4 regions of the Paenibacillus sp. 01T431 genome follow, and region 4 is predicted to be linked to each of the others. Evidence: riboswitches for the same ligand, from Rfam matches in the RefSeq annotation. Region 4 holds a riboswitch; each other region holds the start of a gene.
The links. Region 4 has a riboswitch for cyclic di-AMP ahead of AC1DM9_RS25655 (hypothetical protein). Riboswitches for the same ligand answer to the same signal wherever they lie in the genome.

Region 1: it holds a riboswitch for cyclic di-AMP, as region 4 does, so the genes downstream of both, AC1DM9_RS29920 (C40 family peptidase) here and AC1DM9_RS25655 (hypothetical protein) in region 4, are expected to answer to the same signal.
Region 2: it holds a riboswitch for cyclic di-AMP, as region 4 does, so the genes downstream of both, AC1DM9_RS30845 (ubiquitin-like domain-containing protein) here and AC1DM9_RS25655 (hypothetical protein) in region 4, are expected to answer to the same signal.
Region 3: it holds a riboswitch for cyclic di-AMP, as region 4 does, so the genes downstream of both, AC1DM9_RS08005 (C40 family peptidase) here and AC1DM9_RS25655 (hypothetical protein) in region 4, are expected to answer to the same signal.

The regions. Positions count from the first base shown of each region.
Region 1 covers NZ_JBFTPT010000023.1:44,948-49,384, reverse strand. The annotation lists gene AC1DM9_RS29940 (M1 family metallopeptidase) at 1-22, shown strand, start outside; gene AC1DM9_RS29935 (hypothetical protein) at 50-865, shown strand; gene AC1DM9_RS29930 (hypothetical protein) at 1,031-1,615, shown strand; gene AC1DM9_RS29925 (hypothetical protein) at 1,651-1,800, shown strand; cyclic di-AMP (ydaO/yuaA leader) riboswitch at 2,033-2,186, shown strand; gene AC1DM9_RS29920 (C40 family peptidase) at 2,190-2,666, shown strand; gene AC1DM9_RS29915 (FAD-binding domain-containing protein) at 2,825-4,168, shown strand; gene AC1DM9_RS29910 (MFS transporter) at 4,266-4,437, opposite strand, start outside.
Region 2 covers NZ_JBFTPT010000025.1:64,869-69,305, forward strand. The annotation lists gene rsmA (16S rRNA (adenine(1518)-N(6)/adenine(1519)-N(6))-dimethyltransferase RsmA) at 66-983, opposite strand; gene rnmV (ribonuclease M5) at 988-1,536, opposite strand; gene AC1DM9_RS30845 (ubiquitin-like domain-containing protein) at 1,661-2,809, opposite strand; cyclic di-AMP (ydaO/yuaA leader) riboswitch at 3,058-3,238, opposite strand; gene AC1DM9_RS30850 (TatD family hydrolase) at 3,423-4,196, opposite strand; gene AC1DM9_RS30855 (HD domain-containing protein) at 4,214-4,437, opposite strand, start outside.
Region 3 covers NZ_JBFTPT010000004.1:70,549-74,985, reverse strand. The annotation lists gene AC1DM9_RS08015 (phytoene desaturase family protein) at 1-318, shown strand, start outside; gene AC1DM9_RS08010 (chromate transporter) at 391-1,578, opposite strand; gene AC1DM9_RS08005 (C40 family peptidase) at 1,713-2,189, opposite strand; cyclic di-AMP (ydaO/yuaA leader) riboswitch at 2,193-2,327, opposite strand; gene AC1DM9_RS08000 (MATE family efflux transporter) at 2,563-3,915, opposite strand; gene AC1DM9_RS07995 (CehA/McbA family metallohydrolase domain-containing protein) at 3,994-4,437, opposite strand, start outside.
Region 4 covers NZ_JBFTPT010000015.1:151,710-155,645, forward strand. The annotation lists gene metE (5-methyltetrahydropteroyltriglutamate--homocysteine S-methyltransferase) at 1-2,208, shown strand, start outside; gene AC1DM9_RS25655 (hypothetical protein) at 2,282-2,707, opposite strand; cyclic di-AMP (ydaO/yuaA leader) riboswitch at 2,711-2,872, opposite strand; gene AC1DM9_RS25660 (hypothetical protein) at 2,919-3,347, opposite strand; cyclic di-AMP (ydaO/yuaA leader) riboswitch at 3,787-3,936, shown strand, end outside.

The sequences.
Region 1 (4,437 bases), on a different contig from region 4:
GCTCGGGTCGCTGAGCTGGTAAGTAATTGCGTTCAAGGAGCGATAAACGATGAAAATACATTTGAAGCAAGGCTGGCGGTTAGCGGTAAAACATTTTTACATTGTTGTTTTATTATTTCTTTATCAGCTGATCTGGGGGTTCTTCCTTTACCGCTTCATTGATTCGGTCGTAGCTCCACTGCTGCGTCGATATCCAAGCTCCGCTCCTTCAGAAGCAGCCGTTCAGCTATTCATGACCGAAGCACAATTCCAGCTGTTCAAGACCGATCTCATTAATCCTTACGTCTGGACGCTGGGCGGTCTCCTTGTTGCCCGAATGCTGATCACTCCCTTATTCAATGCCGGTCTATTCTATTCGTTAAATCAGTCCAGATCGAATGGAGGGACACGATTTCTAGAAGGTATTCGCAAAGCTTGGAAGCCTGTAGTTCTGCTTTACTGGATCGAGGTTATTTTATCTGTGGCTCCTGCTTGGTATGTGCTGCCGCGCTCACTGGATGCGCTTCTAGAGAGCGGCTCTATTCCAGAGCTGCTGCAAATGGTGCTGCCTAGCGCCCTTCTATGGCTCCTATGGGGCACAGTACTGCATCTGCTGTTTCTAGCCATGCAATTCAGCGCTGCATCAGGAGGAAGCATATTCCGTTCCTTATGGCACGCTCTCCGAAATTTCCTTACCTATGCAGCTGTGTCGCTCATCATGTGGGGGATTGGAGCGGCTGCTGGGCTTGTGGTGACAAGTCTCTCCATGCTTTGGGCCGGGCTGATTGCACTCATTCTGCATCAAGGCTATTATCTCATTCAAACACTGATGAAGGTTTGGACGATTGCCGCGCAATATGACTTTTTGGAAACGAAAAGAATGTAGCAAACCAAAAAAGCCTTCAGCGTCCTCTAGATGCTGAAGCAAAAATAAACCTTCATTCCACGCTTTGCTGTGGTGTGGAGGTTTTTTTTACAACTAACCGCAACTAAATGATGGCAGTTCTGTATAAATAACTGAAAGAAAATCAAAAATGGGGGATATTCACAAATGATGCGTAAAAAACTAGTTATTATATCCATGGTATTGCTCTTATCGGGCGGTTCATTGGTTGCAGCAGACAAACTATTTCAAAAGGTAACGCTCCTTTATAATAATAAGCAATCCACTGACGATGCTGTCGTTGTGGATGATAAGGTTTATATTAGCATTCGTTCTTTAAGTGACAGCCTTCAAGCCTTCGTCCAATGGAAGAGCAATGATAAGAAGCTCATTATTCAGAAGCCCAATGTGCATATGTTTCTAATGAACGAGAAGCGAGCTATGTTCGGACAGGTTGATAAAGGCAGTGTTCAGAAATTTTTAGTGCAAGCACAAATCGATAATTTGAATATGGCGATTTCAGAGTTCAAAGTGACCATCGTTGATCCTAATGATAAGGAAACGACAATCGACAGCCGCAGCCAGGATGATGATGATTTTAAAGAGTTCGTCGAAAAAGACACCTTTTGGTTCAGCTCCAAGCTCGTTTCCTACGATTTCAAAAATGCCGGAAAATACAAGGTACAGTTTTGGATGCAGCAAAAAAACAACGATCCACAGCTCATTTCTGAAAAAATCGTTACTGCAAAATAAATCTTTTTTTCGATTGCCCAAAGGGGGCTGTTCTCATGAACAGCCTCCTTTGTCTATTTCTGCCGCTCTATCTGGAGCAGCAGCTAGGCTGTCTGAATCTACGCTTATTCACGAGTGATATAGATGAGATTTTTCTAATTTATGAGGAGCAAAATGGTGAAATACCGCCGTTTACGGCACTTTAAGCTAGTCCTTGCGATATAGCGCCTAAAGGACAAATCGGTATATTTTACACAACATCCACATAATTAATGAAATTGACTCCATGTATTTAGTTAGAAAGCACTACTATGGCGTGTTTATATTACAGAAAGAACGGTTTAACGAAGCAAATTGTCAAAAGGTTACATGAGAATTATTAGAAATTGCCACTAAAGGCAGGAGATCATTGAAAATAATCGAATATTTCTCAAAGCAATAAAAAAACTGCCTAATTCCCTATTGGGATACGGGGGAACCACTTTGGGTGAATTGATTCCGACGTTTGAGTTTTTTTCAAACGCCCGAGGAATCATAGGGAGCCTTCAACCGAACCCCACAGCTAACCTCGTCGGCATTGGAAGGAGTTTCACAATTGAAGAAGATTACCGCATTAATCCTGGGTCTCGTTCTCGTGCTCGCTTTTCAAGCGGGAAGCGCTTTCGCTGACTCAAAATTGAACGGAATTGTTAATGATCTTATTGGCACTCCGTACAAAAGCGGCGGAACGTCGTCGAAAGGTTTTGATTGCTCCGGCTTCACGAGCTATGTGTTCGAGAAAATGGGCATTGAGCTTTCACGTACTTCTGGTTCGCAAGCAAAAGAAGGTACAAAGGTCGCTAAGGCTGACCTCATTGCGGGAGATCTTGTGTTCTTCGACACAGTTGGCGGCAATAATAGCGCCATATCCCATGTTGGCATTTACATTGGAGATGGCAAGTTTGTACATTCATCCTCGAGCAGAGGCGTTGTAACTGACAAACTTAACTCCGAGTACTATGAGGGACGATATGTAACTGCTCGTCGTATCATGGATGCTGATTCATACCAAGCCAACGTTGACGTAAAATAGAGCAGCCTAATCCCTCTTCTTGAGGGTTGAACGGGTAGACTCATCTAGCAAAGCCGCAGTTTTTTGTCCTCTGACGACAAATGACTTGCGGCTTTGCTGTTTCATTCCAGCTGGAATGCGGCCGTTCAATGTTGCGCTTATGGAAGGAGCTATCACTGATGTATTTGTTTATTCACCGCAAGGATTTGCGTATTGCAGATTTGCGCGCTTTTGATTATTTGAAGAAAAAAGAGAAACAAGGCATTCATTTGCTAATCATAGATCCCGTTATTACAGGAGATGGCCGTTTAACTAGTCATAGCGGCCGGAATTTCATGGCGCAAGCCGCCTCGCTTCTGCACAACTATTCTAATGCAGGAAAGGAACTGCATGTGCTTTATGGTAATCCTGCTGCGATCACCGAAGCTCTGCTGCATGCGCATCCTATTGATGAGGTTATTGTTCATACAGACTATACGCCTTACTCACGGCAGCGAGATGAGCAGCTTGGGCTAATCACACGCAGCCTTGGCCGCCGCTGGATGTCTATTGCCGATTCACCTCTTGCTGATCTAGATGCTTTCCCGGCATTTGCTCGAAAAATGGATCCATACAAGGTTTTCACACCCTTTTATCGCAAGTGGAGCAGCTTTATGCTGGAGTGCTATAGCCCAATGAGTGAAACGACGATTCATGAGCTTGCTACCTTAAGCGAAATTAATGCCAAGGTTGCGCAGTCCTTCGCTTTGCCCGAATCCGTTTCATGCGCCCTAGGCGGCACAAACGTGCAAGGATCGTCCAAAGGATTATCCAAGCTGGAACGGTTCGTACGAGAACGCCTTGCCTCTTATTCGGAGAGCAGGGACGCCTATGCCGATGATCATACAAGCCAGCTTGCACGTTTCCTTAATACGGGCGCCATCTCCGCCCGCCAAGCCTACGAAATGACCCAAGGGCTCCCGGGGTCTGAATCATGGGTACGGCAGCTGGCATGGCGTGATTTTTATTTATATCAAGCGATGTATCATGATGATTTCTTTCGTTACGAGCAGCTAGCTGATATGTCCAAGCTCTCAAATGCTCATCTAGAAGCATGGGCTGCAGCTGCCACCGGCATTCCAATCATTGATGCGGCCATGACGCAGCTCAATCGTACAGGTGAGCTGCCCAACCGCTTGCGAATGGTAACAGCCATGTTTTTAACTAAAAATCTGCTATGCCCCTTCACGCTTGGCGAACAATATTTCCGCCTTCACTTAAGCGATTATGACAATACGCTTAATCGCGGCGGTTGGCTGTGGTGCGCTTCACTCGGGTATGACGCAGCGCCTTACTTCCGCATCATGAATCCCGCAACTCAGTCACAGACGCATGATCCTAGCGGCAGCTATATTAGGCGCTGGCTGCCTCATTTGAATCATCTGACAGACAAAGAGATTCATCAGCCGCAAAGCGGTGCCATCGTCGACTTGAAAGCATCACGCGCGCGCGCCATAGAGGTATACAAAACCATTCTTAAATAGCTGAAAGCATTTAGAATAACACGTTTAATAATAAATAAACCTCCACACCCGCTTTGAAACAGCGAATGTGGAGGTTTTTTTATAATTTGCAGTTCATTTAAGCCTTGGATCGTACGCTGTGAACTTGTTTTCTTCCGAGCAGGAGCATCGCCGCTAGCAGAAGCAGCATCAGTATAACTAAGCTGCTTATATACCATAACGTAGATTGCACATTGTACTGATCCATTATCCAGCCAGTCAAACGAGGAAAAATCGCTCCTCCAAGCCCG
Region 2 (4,437 bases), on a different contig from region 4:
CTCTTCGTCTATCCTATGGGCAGAACGTGCGAATGGTGAGTATTTTATGATGAAACGGCCTAGCTCTACCAGCCGGCCTCCAGCATGCTGCGGCTAATCCGCGCAAATTCCTCGAGCGACAACGTCTCACCGCGTCTTATAGGGTCAATATCGTTGCTTAAAAGCATTTCCGTTAATGCTTCGCGGCGCTCCTTGCCCACGAATGCAGTTAGATTATTCGCCAGTGTCTTCCGTCGCTGTGCAAAGCTGGCTTGCACCACTTTAAAGAAATGATCCTCATCGGGTACATCAACAGCTGGCTTGTCACGCAATGACAGCTTAATAACGGCTGAATCTACATTTGGCTGCGGTATAAACACCGTATGAGGCACCATGCAGACAACCTTAGGCACGCAGTAATATTGAACGGCTACACTGAGGCTGCCATATTCCTTGCCGCCTGGCTTCGCTGCCATCCGCTCCGCGACTTCCTTCTGAATCATGACGACGATATGCTCAAGCGGCAGCTTCTCTTCAAGCAGCTTCATAAGAATTGGCGTTGTCACATAATAAGGCAAGTTGGCAACAACACTTACACCTGTTACGTCCGCAAACTGCTCTTCGAACAGCTTCTTCAAATCAAGCTTAAGCACATCGCCATGAATGACGGTTGTATGCTCCTCGCCCTCCAGCACATCCTTCAAAATCGGAATGAGCCTATTGTCGATTTCGACAGCCGTCACCTTACCAGCCGCTTTGGCAAGCCGCTGTGTGAGCGCGCCAATACCAGGGCCGATTTCAAGCGCGCCCTTCGTTTCATCAAGCTCAGCTGCCGCTACGATGTTATTTAATATATTTTGATCGATCAGAAAGTTTTGTCCCAAACTCTTTTTGAAGGAAAAACCGTATTTCGCAATGATTTCTTTGGTGCGTTTGGGCGTAGCCACCTCTATCGCGGATGGCTTTACTGCTTCCTTGCTAAGCTCACTATGCTCTTGACTCATTCAGCTATCCCTCCAGTTCCTTTTCCATTTGACGGAAAGCTTCCGTAAACTCTGCTTTGGAAATCCGAAAGCTTGTACAGCGCTTATAGAACTGCTTGCCATTCGCATAACCAATTCCGAGCAGCTTGCCTATAACCAAGCGACGATTAGACGCATCAGGATGTACAATCAGACCTGCATCCATTAAGTCTTCCCAGCTAATTTCTCCCGCTTCATCTGCCGATTCTGTTCGGAGCTCAGAGAGCGCCGCACGAATAGCCTCGGGGCTCGCATTTTCGATGCCGATGTCCCCTTTATACAAAGCCTTCTCCTGCGGCAAAAAAGCATGCTTGCATCCTGGCGCATGACGCGCAACAATCTTGCGAATGCGTTCTCCTGCATGATCAGGGTCTGTGAATATAATAACGCCGCGACGCTCATTGGCCAGCGCAATCCTCTTCAATACATCCTCACCGATAGCGGAACCATTCGTCTCTATGGTATCTGCATCTACCGCCCTTTTTATTGCAACGGTATCATCTTTGCCTTCAACGACAATGATCTCTTTGATCACCAAGATCATCCCCTTCTACATAAACTGTATTAGACCCTTAGACATGCAAAAAGAAGAGGCAGTGCCTCTCCTTATGATGGCATATTTAATTGATTATTGCGATAAGATGATGGTAACCGCTCAATTAGCTTGCAGTCGGTTTATTCGGCCCCAGCACATATACGGTGATGCCTTTTTTCCTGCCGAATTTGTTCGCAATCTTTGTACTATCAAAGTATACGTCGATTTTGTTGCCTTTAACCGCACTTCCTTTATCCTCAGCGCGGCGGAAACCGATTCCTTCAATATAAACCCACCAACCGATGGGAATAACCTTCGGATCAACAGCTATCGTCCGACCCTCTTGCACCCGAGTGCCTGATGATGTAATCCCGTATTCCGGATGGCTTTCATCTTTTCCTGTTGAAGAGAGGTCTGCAGAATAAGCAGTCAACGTGACATTTTTAAGTACTTTTCTCGCCTTAAACGTTACACCGCTCTTCGTAAGCGAAGTAAAGCTCGGGCTCTTGTTCGAGAGCACAGATACTTTAGGCTCTTCCTTCTTCGTTCCGATGGCGACAACCTGATTAACCGCAGCGGTTTCAACCACCTTGCTGACCATCTTCTTCGATATAAGGATTCCGTCCTCGTACTGCTTCTCGATACTCTCTACGATCAGACCTTCCTTGCCGGGTTGAACAAGCTTCTGCTTGCCCGCTTCCAGCGTCGGATCGTTCTTCTTCACAATAGAGAATGGCATTGCACGCTCTGTCTCAGCTACCTTCTTATCTACGCGAACGACGGTTACAGTCAATTCGTTGTCCAAAACGGTATGAAGCGGAGGTATTACTTTATCTTGACCACGAACTGGAATATGTAATTCCTCGATCGCTGCCTGCACTGTTCTCTCTGTCGTATATACAGTAGAGGTCTTGCCATCAGCCTTCACAATTACCGGTATCGCATGAGTCACCTCTATACGATCTCCGTCCTTTATTGCCGCATTAAGCGGTATGGACACCTCATCATGTGGTCCAATTGCGATAGCTTGTTCATCCAGTAGGCGTTGCAGGACCCATTGCTTCGTTTCCACAACGGTTTCTTGTCCGTTCACTACTACGGAGACGCTTTTGACAGCCGTTCCGTACAACAACACCAAAAACATGAAAGTCATAGCGATTGAGATAGTAGCACTCAAAAGAATCAAACGCAAGTTTTCACGCTTCCATCGCAATGCGAAAGACATGCTGGATGATCGTTTCCCATGGGTGTCCTTAACCTGGAGTATTCCCACTTCATCGGTCCTCCTTCATAGCCCCGCCGCCAAGTGTTACGCATGATACAACTGACGCGACTATAGTATATTGGCGTGCGAGCACGCAATCCAGTACTGCTATCGATCCTCCCACCCCCATCTTTTATCCCTATGTCGACAAATTCCCGATTATTCGAAAATAAAAAGAAGCCGTCGACAGAGGATCTGTTTCGTGGCTTCCCGGTTAAATGATTCACTGGGATACAGAAAAATGGATGCACGAGGTTGATCACTCTCTATAACGCTTGCGAGGTTAGCTGACGGATTCGGACAAGAGAGTCGCCCTATTCGTTACACAATGCTCATGGCAATGGCTTCGAAATTCACCCCTGAAGAATTCAAAATACGGAATTAAAAACCGTACATGGTTCCCCCGCTCTCCGAATGGAGATTAAGCGTAAACTGGAAATCCAATACAAAATTTTATTGCTCTGAGATGAATCATACCTTCATACGAGGTCAATTGTAAAGATACGATAAAAGACGATTTAAGCGAAAAAGCAGGATAAAGCAGGAAAAAATAAGCGATTATCGCTATAAAAATTAGTTTTTACGCGATAAAGGTCTCTATTTCTCACTATTTCTCTCGTTTTTAGACAATACCAAAACATCTTCGACCGTTTTCAGTCGTAATTACACCTATTTCTTCTACCGTTTTGCCCAATAATTCGGCTGCTGTCTCTGCAACTAAAGAGACGTAAGAGGACTCATTTCGCTTCCCTCTGAACGGGTGTGGAGTTAAATATGGAGCATCGGTTTCAATCAAAATCCGGTCGATTGGAACCTGCTTAAGCACCTCTTTTGGCACCCTTGCATTTTTGAAAGTAACGGGTCCTCCAAATGATATATAGAAGTTCATATCAAGACATTGTTTAGCCGTTTCCCAGCTGCCGGAGAAGCAATGCATGACACCGCCAACCTCTGCTGCATTCTCTTCCTGAAGAATACGAATAATGTCCTCATGAGCATCCCGATTATGAATGACAATTGGCTTGCCCACCTTACGAGCAAGACGAATTTGCTCACGAAAAACCCTTTGTTGTACCTCTTTTGGAGAAGTATCCCAGTGATAATCGAGTCCAATCTCTCCAATGGCGACAACCTTCTCATGCGCGCATAGACGTTCAATCCATTCCAAATCCTCTGGAAGCATATCTATACTGTCAACTGGGTGCCAACCAACTGCTGCGTATATAAAATCATATTTCTCGGCAAGCGCCATGGTTGTAGGGATTGTTTCACGGTTAAAACCAATATTGACAAGCATATGCACGCCTGCATCCTTCGCACGCTGGATGACCTCGTCGCGATCCTCATCAAATTTTTCCGAATCTAAATGGGTATGTGTATCAAAAAGTAATGTCATGTTGATGTTATGCTCCTTCAATCGAGTTTGAAAAGCTTACGAAGTGATTCCGGCAATCGATGAATATTTTTTTTGAGCGGCTCTTCTGGATAATAAAGATGATATTGTCCTTGATGCAGGCCGGTAATAGAACGAACAATGTCGGATTTAGAGGATATTTCGCTTATATCTTCCAAACCATCTAACAACAAAATCGGCGCTTTTTCTTTCTTTTCTCCTTCTTTTTTATCTGGTCGATATA
Region 3 (4,437 bases), on a different contig from region 4:
GACCTGGTTCTGAATAAGCTCGAACGTATGGGACTAACGGAGCTGAGACAGCATATTGAGTTTGAATATACCTTCACTCCAGATGATATCCAGCACCTTTATGGTTCTAATGGCGGTTCCATCTACGGCATTGTAACGGACCGCAAGCTTAACGGGGGCTTCAAAATTCCAAGCAAAAGCAAGCTGCTCGATAATCTTTATTTCGTTGGCGGATCAACACACCCCGGTGGCGGCGTCCCGATGGTCACTTTATCCGGACAACTCACCGCTGACCTCATTAAAGAGCAATTGAGCATTGCTGCAAAATCCGTCATGTAGGCAGATTCAATTCATATAAAAAACCTCTAATCCGTTATCGCGGATTAGAGGTTTTTATCAATTGATTAATTATTAAATAAGTTCAAGGACCATTCCGCCTAATGCACCGACCACAACAATCATCCAAGGTGGTAGCTTCCAAAAAACAAGCATAATAAACAATACGGCAGCCAGCATAAAATCACCGGACTCTACTATCGCGCTAGTCCAAAGCGGATCATACAGTGCAGCAAGCAATATGCCAACTACAGCGGCGTTAACGCCAACTAATGCACCTTGGATTTTTGAGTTATTTCGCAACACATTCCAAAACGGCAATGTTCCAGCAACAAGAAGAAATGCCGGCAAAAAAATTGCTGTAGTTGCGACAATGGCTCCAGTTAATCCACCAGAGAGAGTACCAAGATAACTAGCGAATGTAAAAAGTGGACCAGGCACAGCCTGCGCAGCGCTATAACCTGCTAAAAAATCCGATTCATTAACCCACCCGGTAAAGACAACTTCATTCTCAAGCAGCGGCAGCACAACATGTCCGCCTCCAAACACCAGTGAGCCTGCACGATAATAGCTATCGAACATCGCAATCCATTCCATATTTCCCCATTGCCTTAGAAATGGCAACACAATTAGAAGCGTGAGAAATATAACGAGGCAGGAGATCGCAAGGGAACGGCTAATTCGAATGTTCAGATCAGGAGTTCCCTCGACTGTTTTCATACGATATAACCATACCCCGATCAATCCAGCTGCAGCAATAATGATTACTTGACTATAGGCCGCTTGCCAATACAACGTTACCGCAGCAGCGATGACTGCTATCGTAGCTCTATTTCGATCCGGTGTTAGTTTCTGCCCCATCCCTAGAATGGCATGAGCAACGATGGCCACCGCTACAATTTTCAATCCATGAATCCAGCCTGTGTTTCCAAGATCAAATCCTTGCAGCAAAAAAGCAAAGGCCACTAATGCTATGATCGATGGCAGTGTGAACCCTAACCAAGCCACTAGTCCGCCCAATAACCCAGCCCTAACTATCCCTATACCGATCCCAACTTGACTGCTGGCTGGTCCGGGTAGAAACTGACATAAAGCAACGAGGTCTGCATAACTACGTTCATCCATCCATTTACGGCGACGAATATACTCATTGTGAAAATAACCCAGATGGGCTATCGGACCCCCAAATGAGGTTAGTCCTAGTTTAGTAGATACAGCTAGTACCTCTACCAAAGATGCGATTGTTCCTCTTTTCAATCCTATAACCTCATTCCATTACTCATGTTATTTACATTGTAAGCTTGCGAATTATTGGCTTACAACCCTTTAACAAATACTTAATAAATGGTTACATAAAAAAAACCACCTCGTAAGGTGGTTTTTAAAATCATTACACATTATTTAGACTCCATCATCGCAGCAAATGTATCTTCTGTTACGACACGCCTTGCTGTTACATAACGTTTTGCGTAATAAGAATCGTTAAGATTTGTAATCGTAACCCCTTTGCTTGTAGAAGAATGAGCAAATTTCCCATCCCCAATGTAAATGCCCGCATGAGAAACGCCTTTGCCGCTTGTGTTGAAGAACACAAGATCACCCACGCGTAGTTCATCTTTATTGACCTCTGTGCCTGTGTCTGATTGCGATTGAGATGTTCTAGGCAGCTTAACATCAAATTGATTAAAGATATGTAGAATAAAACCCGAGCAGTCAAACCCTTTGCTCGTTGTGCCTCCCCATTTATAAGGAGTTCCAACAACCTCGCTAATGGAATTCGTAAGCACTGACTTGTCCGACTTATCTGCAAGCACGCTTCCTCCTCCAGTAAGCAGCAGCAAGCAGGATAACAATAAAATAAAACCCTTCTTCAAAACAACTTCTCCCTTCGGTGCCTACGAGGTTAGCTTATGGGTTCGGTTGAAGATCCCTATGCTTAAAAAAATACATTAAGCAATTCACCCTAGGTGGTTCCCCCGTTTCCGATATACAGAACTCGGCATGTCAATAAACCTTATAGTATCGTTAAATTCGATTGTTTTTACCATAATCCTGCAATTGGTTTATTAGAATACTTTCATTTTTCTTCATTATTATTATTTATTTAGCTGTTCACTACATGATTTTTGTCAAAGGTGCTGATTTTTTTGTAATTAAAATAGATGAATTTCCAATCACATTTTCAAAATATAACGGTTTAAACACAAAAAAAGAGTATCCGTATTTTCATACAGTTACTCTTTCTAGTTAAGCAAGTTTCGCCAAAATATCGACCTTCTGCCAAGAACGTCTCCTCCATCTGTAGAACATCAGTAATGCTCTTATCCATTCATCGATTGAAAAGGCCAGCCATATTCCTACCAACCCCATGTCGAACACGATCCCAAACACGTATGCCAGCGGCACACTAATCCCCCACATGGACACTAACCCGGCAGCAACTGGGAATTTCACATCTCCAGCCGCATTTAGACAACTGATAAGCACCATGTTGCAAGCCCGAGCCGGCTCCAGCATAATCGATAACAACATGAGCTGCTTGCCTAACAATATAATTTCTGCATCATTAGTAAAAAGGCTGAGCAATTGACCTGAGAAGCTATAGATGCAAATACCAAACGCAAGCGAAATGACGAACGCCAGCTTCAAACTTTGAATACTGGATCGATAAGCATCATCCTTCTGCTGGGCTCCAATCAGATGTCCAACAATAATTTGCGTTCCTTGACCAATTGCCATTGAAAAAACAAAAACAAAAGAAGTTTTGCTCTGCGAATAAATTTTTGTCGTTAACGCTGTCGTACCGATCAGCGTGACTAGATATGTGATTACAACCTGTGAGAGATTATAAGAAACATGCTCACCTGCCGAAGGAATACCTAGTTTAAATATAAGGCCAATATTTTTTCTTTGAAACTTAAATGGACTAATCAAGCCAACCTTATACTCCAAGCTTCGAATACATAAAATCAAATAAGCGATCATCCCTATGGCACGGGTTATCCATGTGGATGCTGCTACTCCTTCTACACCTAGATTAGGAAAGCCAAAAGGCTCCATCAGCACCAGATAATTCAAGGTAATATGCAGCACATTTATACCCAATGCGATGAGCATCATTTCTTTCACAATACCGCGGCATCGTAAAATGGTACCTAACGTCATGCTTATTGCAGTAATGAAGACGGAGCTGCCGACAATCGATAAATAACTGACTCCTTCTGCCATCACATCCTCGGGCACTTTAAAAAGCGCTAAAAACACGTCGGCATAGACAATCAATCCTACGCTAGCTATTAAACCGAGCATAACATTCAAAGTAAGCGCCGTTCTCCCGATTCGATCAGCGCCATGCAAGTTGCCTGCGCCGAGCCATTGATTGAGAATGACACTTGTACCCACCGTAACAAATCCAAACATCAAGCCCACTACAACTAAAATCTGATTAGCTATCCCAACCGCTGCCACTGCTCCATCAGAGTAGCTGCTAAGCATCATCGTATCGACCGTTCCAATCAGCATCCCAAATAAAGCTTCAATAAAGATAGGCCATGTTATCGAGATGATGCTCTTTTGGCGCGGATCAACCTGTTTACTCATTCAAATTCACATTCTTCCTGTTCATGTACTACCCTGCTGTTATCGTCAGACTACTGTTATCATGTATGAGAGTACACCCTATCCAACAAATAGGGGTTGAGAGAATGCGCCAAAACCGCCTTCCAAATAAACTGCCGCCCTTACGTAACCTTCATCACCACGACATTTGTAACTAACGCTATTGAAACGACCGGAAGTCTCGTATAATACATTTCCGTCTTTGCCGAACAAAGTTGCATATTTGTACATCCGGTCCAATCCTTCACTCGCAAGCAGTTTAAACTCGATCGTCCCATCGGCTGCATGAATCGACTCAAAACCATAGCCTGTGGAAACATAGAAGCTTCCGGATTTCATCGCTGAAGTAATACTCTCATTGGTGTTTTGCTCTGCAAGCACCATATTCCAAGTTCGTTTCTCTTGCCCATACACATGAAAATCGTCTCCGCCAAACCCCCATACTTTTCGCCCAGCTGAGAGCAGCGCATCCCATTTGTCGAAAGCAATGTCGAACGCTGGATT
Region 4 (3,936 bases):
GAAACGGTATTCCTTCAAACCCTTGAAAGTATTCGTCTTAACAACCTGAAGCTGCAAAAGGATAAAGGAATTTCTTTAATCCCTGTTAATGATTTTACGTTGTATGATCAAATGCTGGATACTGCAGCGATGTTTGGCCTTGTGCCAGAGCGTTTTTCCTACGAAGGAGGTCCTGTTCCCATTCAGACCTACTACGCTATGGCGAGAGGGACACAGGAAGCACAAGCCTGCGAGATGACCAAATGGTTTAATACCAACTATCACTATATCGTGCCAGAACTTGCGGGTGCTGCACCGATACTGACGGAAAACCGTCCGCTGATTGCGTACCGCGAAGCCAAAGAAAAGCTTGGCATTGAAGGTAAACCTGTCATTATCGGTCTATACACCTTCCTCAAGCTGTCGAAGGGCTACGATGCCAAGCAGCTTCCGCAGCTCATTGAGCAGTTTATACCGCTTTATGCTCAGCTGCTTAAGGAGCTTGAGCAAGAAGGCGTACAATGGGTGCAAATCGATGAGCCCATCCTTGTTACCTCTATTTCTGAGGAAGAGATGCAATGGGTTGAATCGATTTATGCAAGGCTGAACCAAGCAGCACCAGCGCTTAACATAATGCTTCAAACGTATTTTGAAGCGGTTGAGCATTATGAAGCTGTAGTTGCTCTGCCGGTACAAGCGATCGGTTTGGATTTCGTTCATGGTTTGGAGCAAAACTTGAAGTCGCTGGAGCAATTTGGTTATCCGAAGGATAAGCTCGCTGGTATCGGACTTGTAGACGGACGCAACATTTGGCGCTCAGACTATAAGCAAAAGCTCGAATTGCTGCAAAAGCTTTCGGCATACATTCCAGCTGAGCGCGCGATCATTCAATCGTCATGCAGCCTGCTGCATGTGCCGGTAACGGCAAAAAACGAAACCAATCTGCCAGTAGAGCTGCGTGAGGCGCTTGCATTCGCGGAAGAAAAGCTGGATGAAATTGTGTGGCTAAGTGAAACAGCGACTGTAAATGAGGCGGACATCTCAGAACTGCGCAAGCTTGAGCTTAAGCTTAACGGCGAGCGGATTCATCATTTATCCATTTCTCCTGCCCGCAATCGCCAAGCTGCTGATGCAGCAGCGGTAGCGGCGCATCCTTCAACGAGGCAGAAGCCATTTGCGGAGAGACAAAAGCTGCAGCAGCAAAAGTGGAATTTGCCGTTCCTTCCAACAACAACAATCGGCAGCTTCCCGCAAACGCTGGATGTACGCCAAGCAAGGCAAAAATGGAGAAAAAACGAGCTCAGTTCACAGGGCTACGCTTCCTTTATCAACGATAAAATTAAAAATTGGATTGAAATCCAAGAAGAGCTTAACATAGACGTCCTCGTTCACGGTGAATTTGAGCGGACGGATATGGTCGAATTTTTCGGAGAGAAGCTGGATGGGTTCGCATTTACAAAAGGCGGCTGGGTTCAATCGTATGGTTCCCGCTGTGTAAAGCCGCCGGTCATTTATGGCGATGTTGTATTTACTGAGCCAATGACAGTAACCGAAAGCGTGTATGCGCAGTCGCTGACAAGCCGTCCGGTAAAAGGGATGCTGACGGGGCCGATTACGATTTTGAACTGGTCATTTGTCCGCAACGATATCACACGCGAGCAGGTCGCATACCAAATTGCGCTTGCACTCTCAGAGGAAGTAAAGGCGCTTGAGACTGCAGGCATCGAAATGATTCAGGTTGATGAGCCAGCTTTGCGAGAAGGCTTGCCGCTTAAACGCAGTGATTGGGATGCCTATTTAAAATGGGGCGTGCATGCGTTCCGTCTATCGACTTCAGCTGTGCGTGACACAACACAAATTCATACACATATGTGTTATTGTGAGTTCCATGATATTATCGATTCCATTCTTGCGCTGGATGCGGATGTCATCTCCATTGAAACCTCGCGCAGCCATGGCGAGCTGATTCATAGCTTTGAGGAGAACACCTATGACCAAGGCATCGGCTTAGGCGTTTACGATATTCACAGCCCGCGTGTACCGTCCGTGGAAGAAATGGTCAGCATGATCGAGCGCGCCATTAAAGTGCTCGATCCTACGCTCTTCTGGATTAATCCGGACTGCGGCTTGAAAACACGCGGAATGGAAGAAACGGTTGCTTCACTGCGCAACATGATGCTGGCTACTTACCAAGTCAGAGAGCAGCGTGCTGCATTAGCGAAGGTTTAAATCCTAAATACAATAAGACAGTCCAGAACTAGGTTATCTGTTCTGGACTGCCTTTTTTTTCTTATGAACGAAATTAATCCAAAGAGATGTAGGAGACGGAACGTTGACGCAAAACAGACTCTTCATGGTCGTTGCTGTACGGGGCTGCATCGGCGGATTGTGCTAGGACATGCTTGACGGCGGAGACGAATAAGTCGAGAACGCGCCCATCCTGATCCGTTTTGTCATAGTGATACTGGTTAAGAGGTGGTAGAGGAATGCTGCCGATAAAAGACTGAAGCAGGTCGCTCCATCGTTCTAAGTCAATGAGCTCTTCTGTGTCGCTGGCAAATAGTTCACTCCAGCCGAAGCCTTGATTGCTTGTTAAACGAAGACATACGCGATGGCCTGCAGAATCGACGGCAAGAGCAGGAATGACGAATAGCTCGATTCGTGTGACAGATAAATAAGGGGTCTGTTCCGTAAAAAGATGCAGATTTCGTGCACAATTTGTCAACATATACATCTCTCCTTTATTCGCTTACGAGGTTAGCTGTCGGATTCGGGCTAGAGAGAAAGCCCTACCAGGGTTACAAATCCCTGGATTCACCCCTTGCGAATCGATCTCGATCGATCGCGATGGTTCCCCCGCTTTTTCATTCGAAAAATTCAGCGTAAATAGTTTACTCTTAATTATACCTCTCATTAGCGCATCTGTAAATCAGAAGCGCTTAAAATAACGATACATAGGAGATAGCTTGTTTAAATAAAGTATGCTCTTCACGGTCATATTCACAGTTTGGAAAAGTGTAATGATTGGATTCTATATGCAAAGCAGCGGCTGCAAACAAATGAAATATACGCTCGTCCTTCATCATTGGATCTGTTTGAAAAACAAAAGGAGACGCAAGAGGAAGTGTGCCGATGAACCTTAGCAGCATACTGCTCCATCTGATCCAATCGCAAGGCTTCTCGGATTTTTTAATAAACAGCTCACTCCAGCCATGACCATTAGCAGTGGAGAGCCTTAGGCAAACACGGTAACCATTCGATTCAAGCATGGAAGCCGGCAGCACAAACATTTGAATTCTTTTAATTTCAAACAAGGCAGCAGGATGATTTTCCAAGCTTGGCAAGGGTACTTCAACTGGTGTAGACATCAATGAGATCTCTCCTCGATTTGAATAATTCACCGATAATACTCAGCCATATTGGCTTGCCGTCTATGGTAAACCCGAAATGCAATATTGTAAAACTGTGGTATATCGTGAAAAGGCAGCCATATGCCATATTAAAAGAAATCCATTCGTTATGACAGTAAAAAGATATTTATTCTTCGAAATACTCGTTTATTCTCTTCCATTCTCGATTATAGAGAAATCTGATTATTCACGCATAAAATCGTTGGAAAGGGATTGAACACTATTTTTGAAAACAAGAGTAAAACTGAGAAATAGTGAGATATCGAGAGATCGAAATGAATGTAAGCGTTGCGAATCGCTCTGCAAGGCTGAAACTGGCTAAATTAGGTAGCAGACTGCCTTTACAGTATTTATAGCGAGGAGTAATATTCGATACAGGATTTATAAATAAGTTTCGATTTACTGATCGCTGAGTTTCCGTGAAAGCGGAAGCGGGGGAACCAATAATGACGCGATGCGCCTGTTCGATGTGAGAGTCGAACAAACGCAGAGCAGGGGTGAATCTTTGACAGGTGCCATGGATACCGGTCAAAGTAGGGCGACTCTC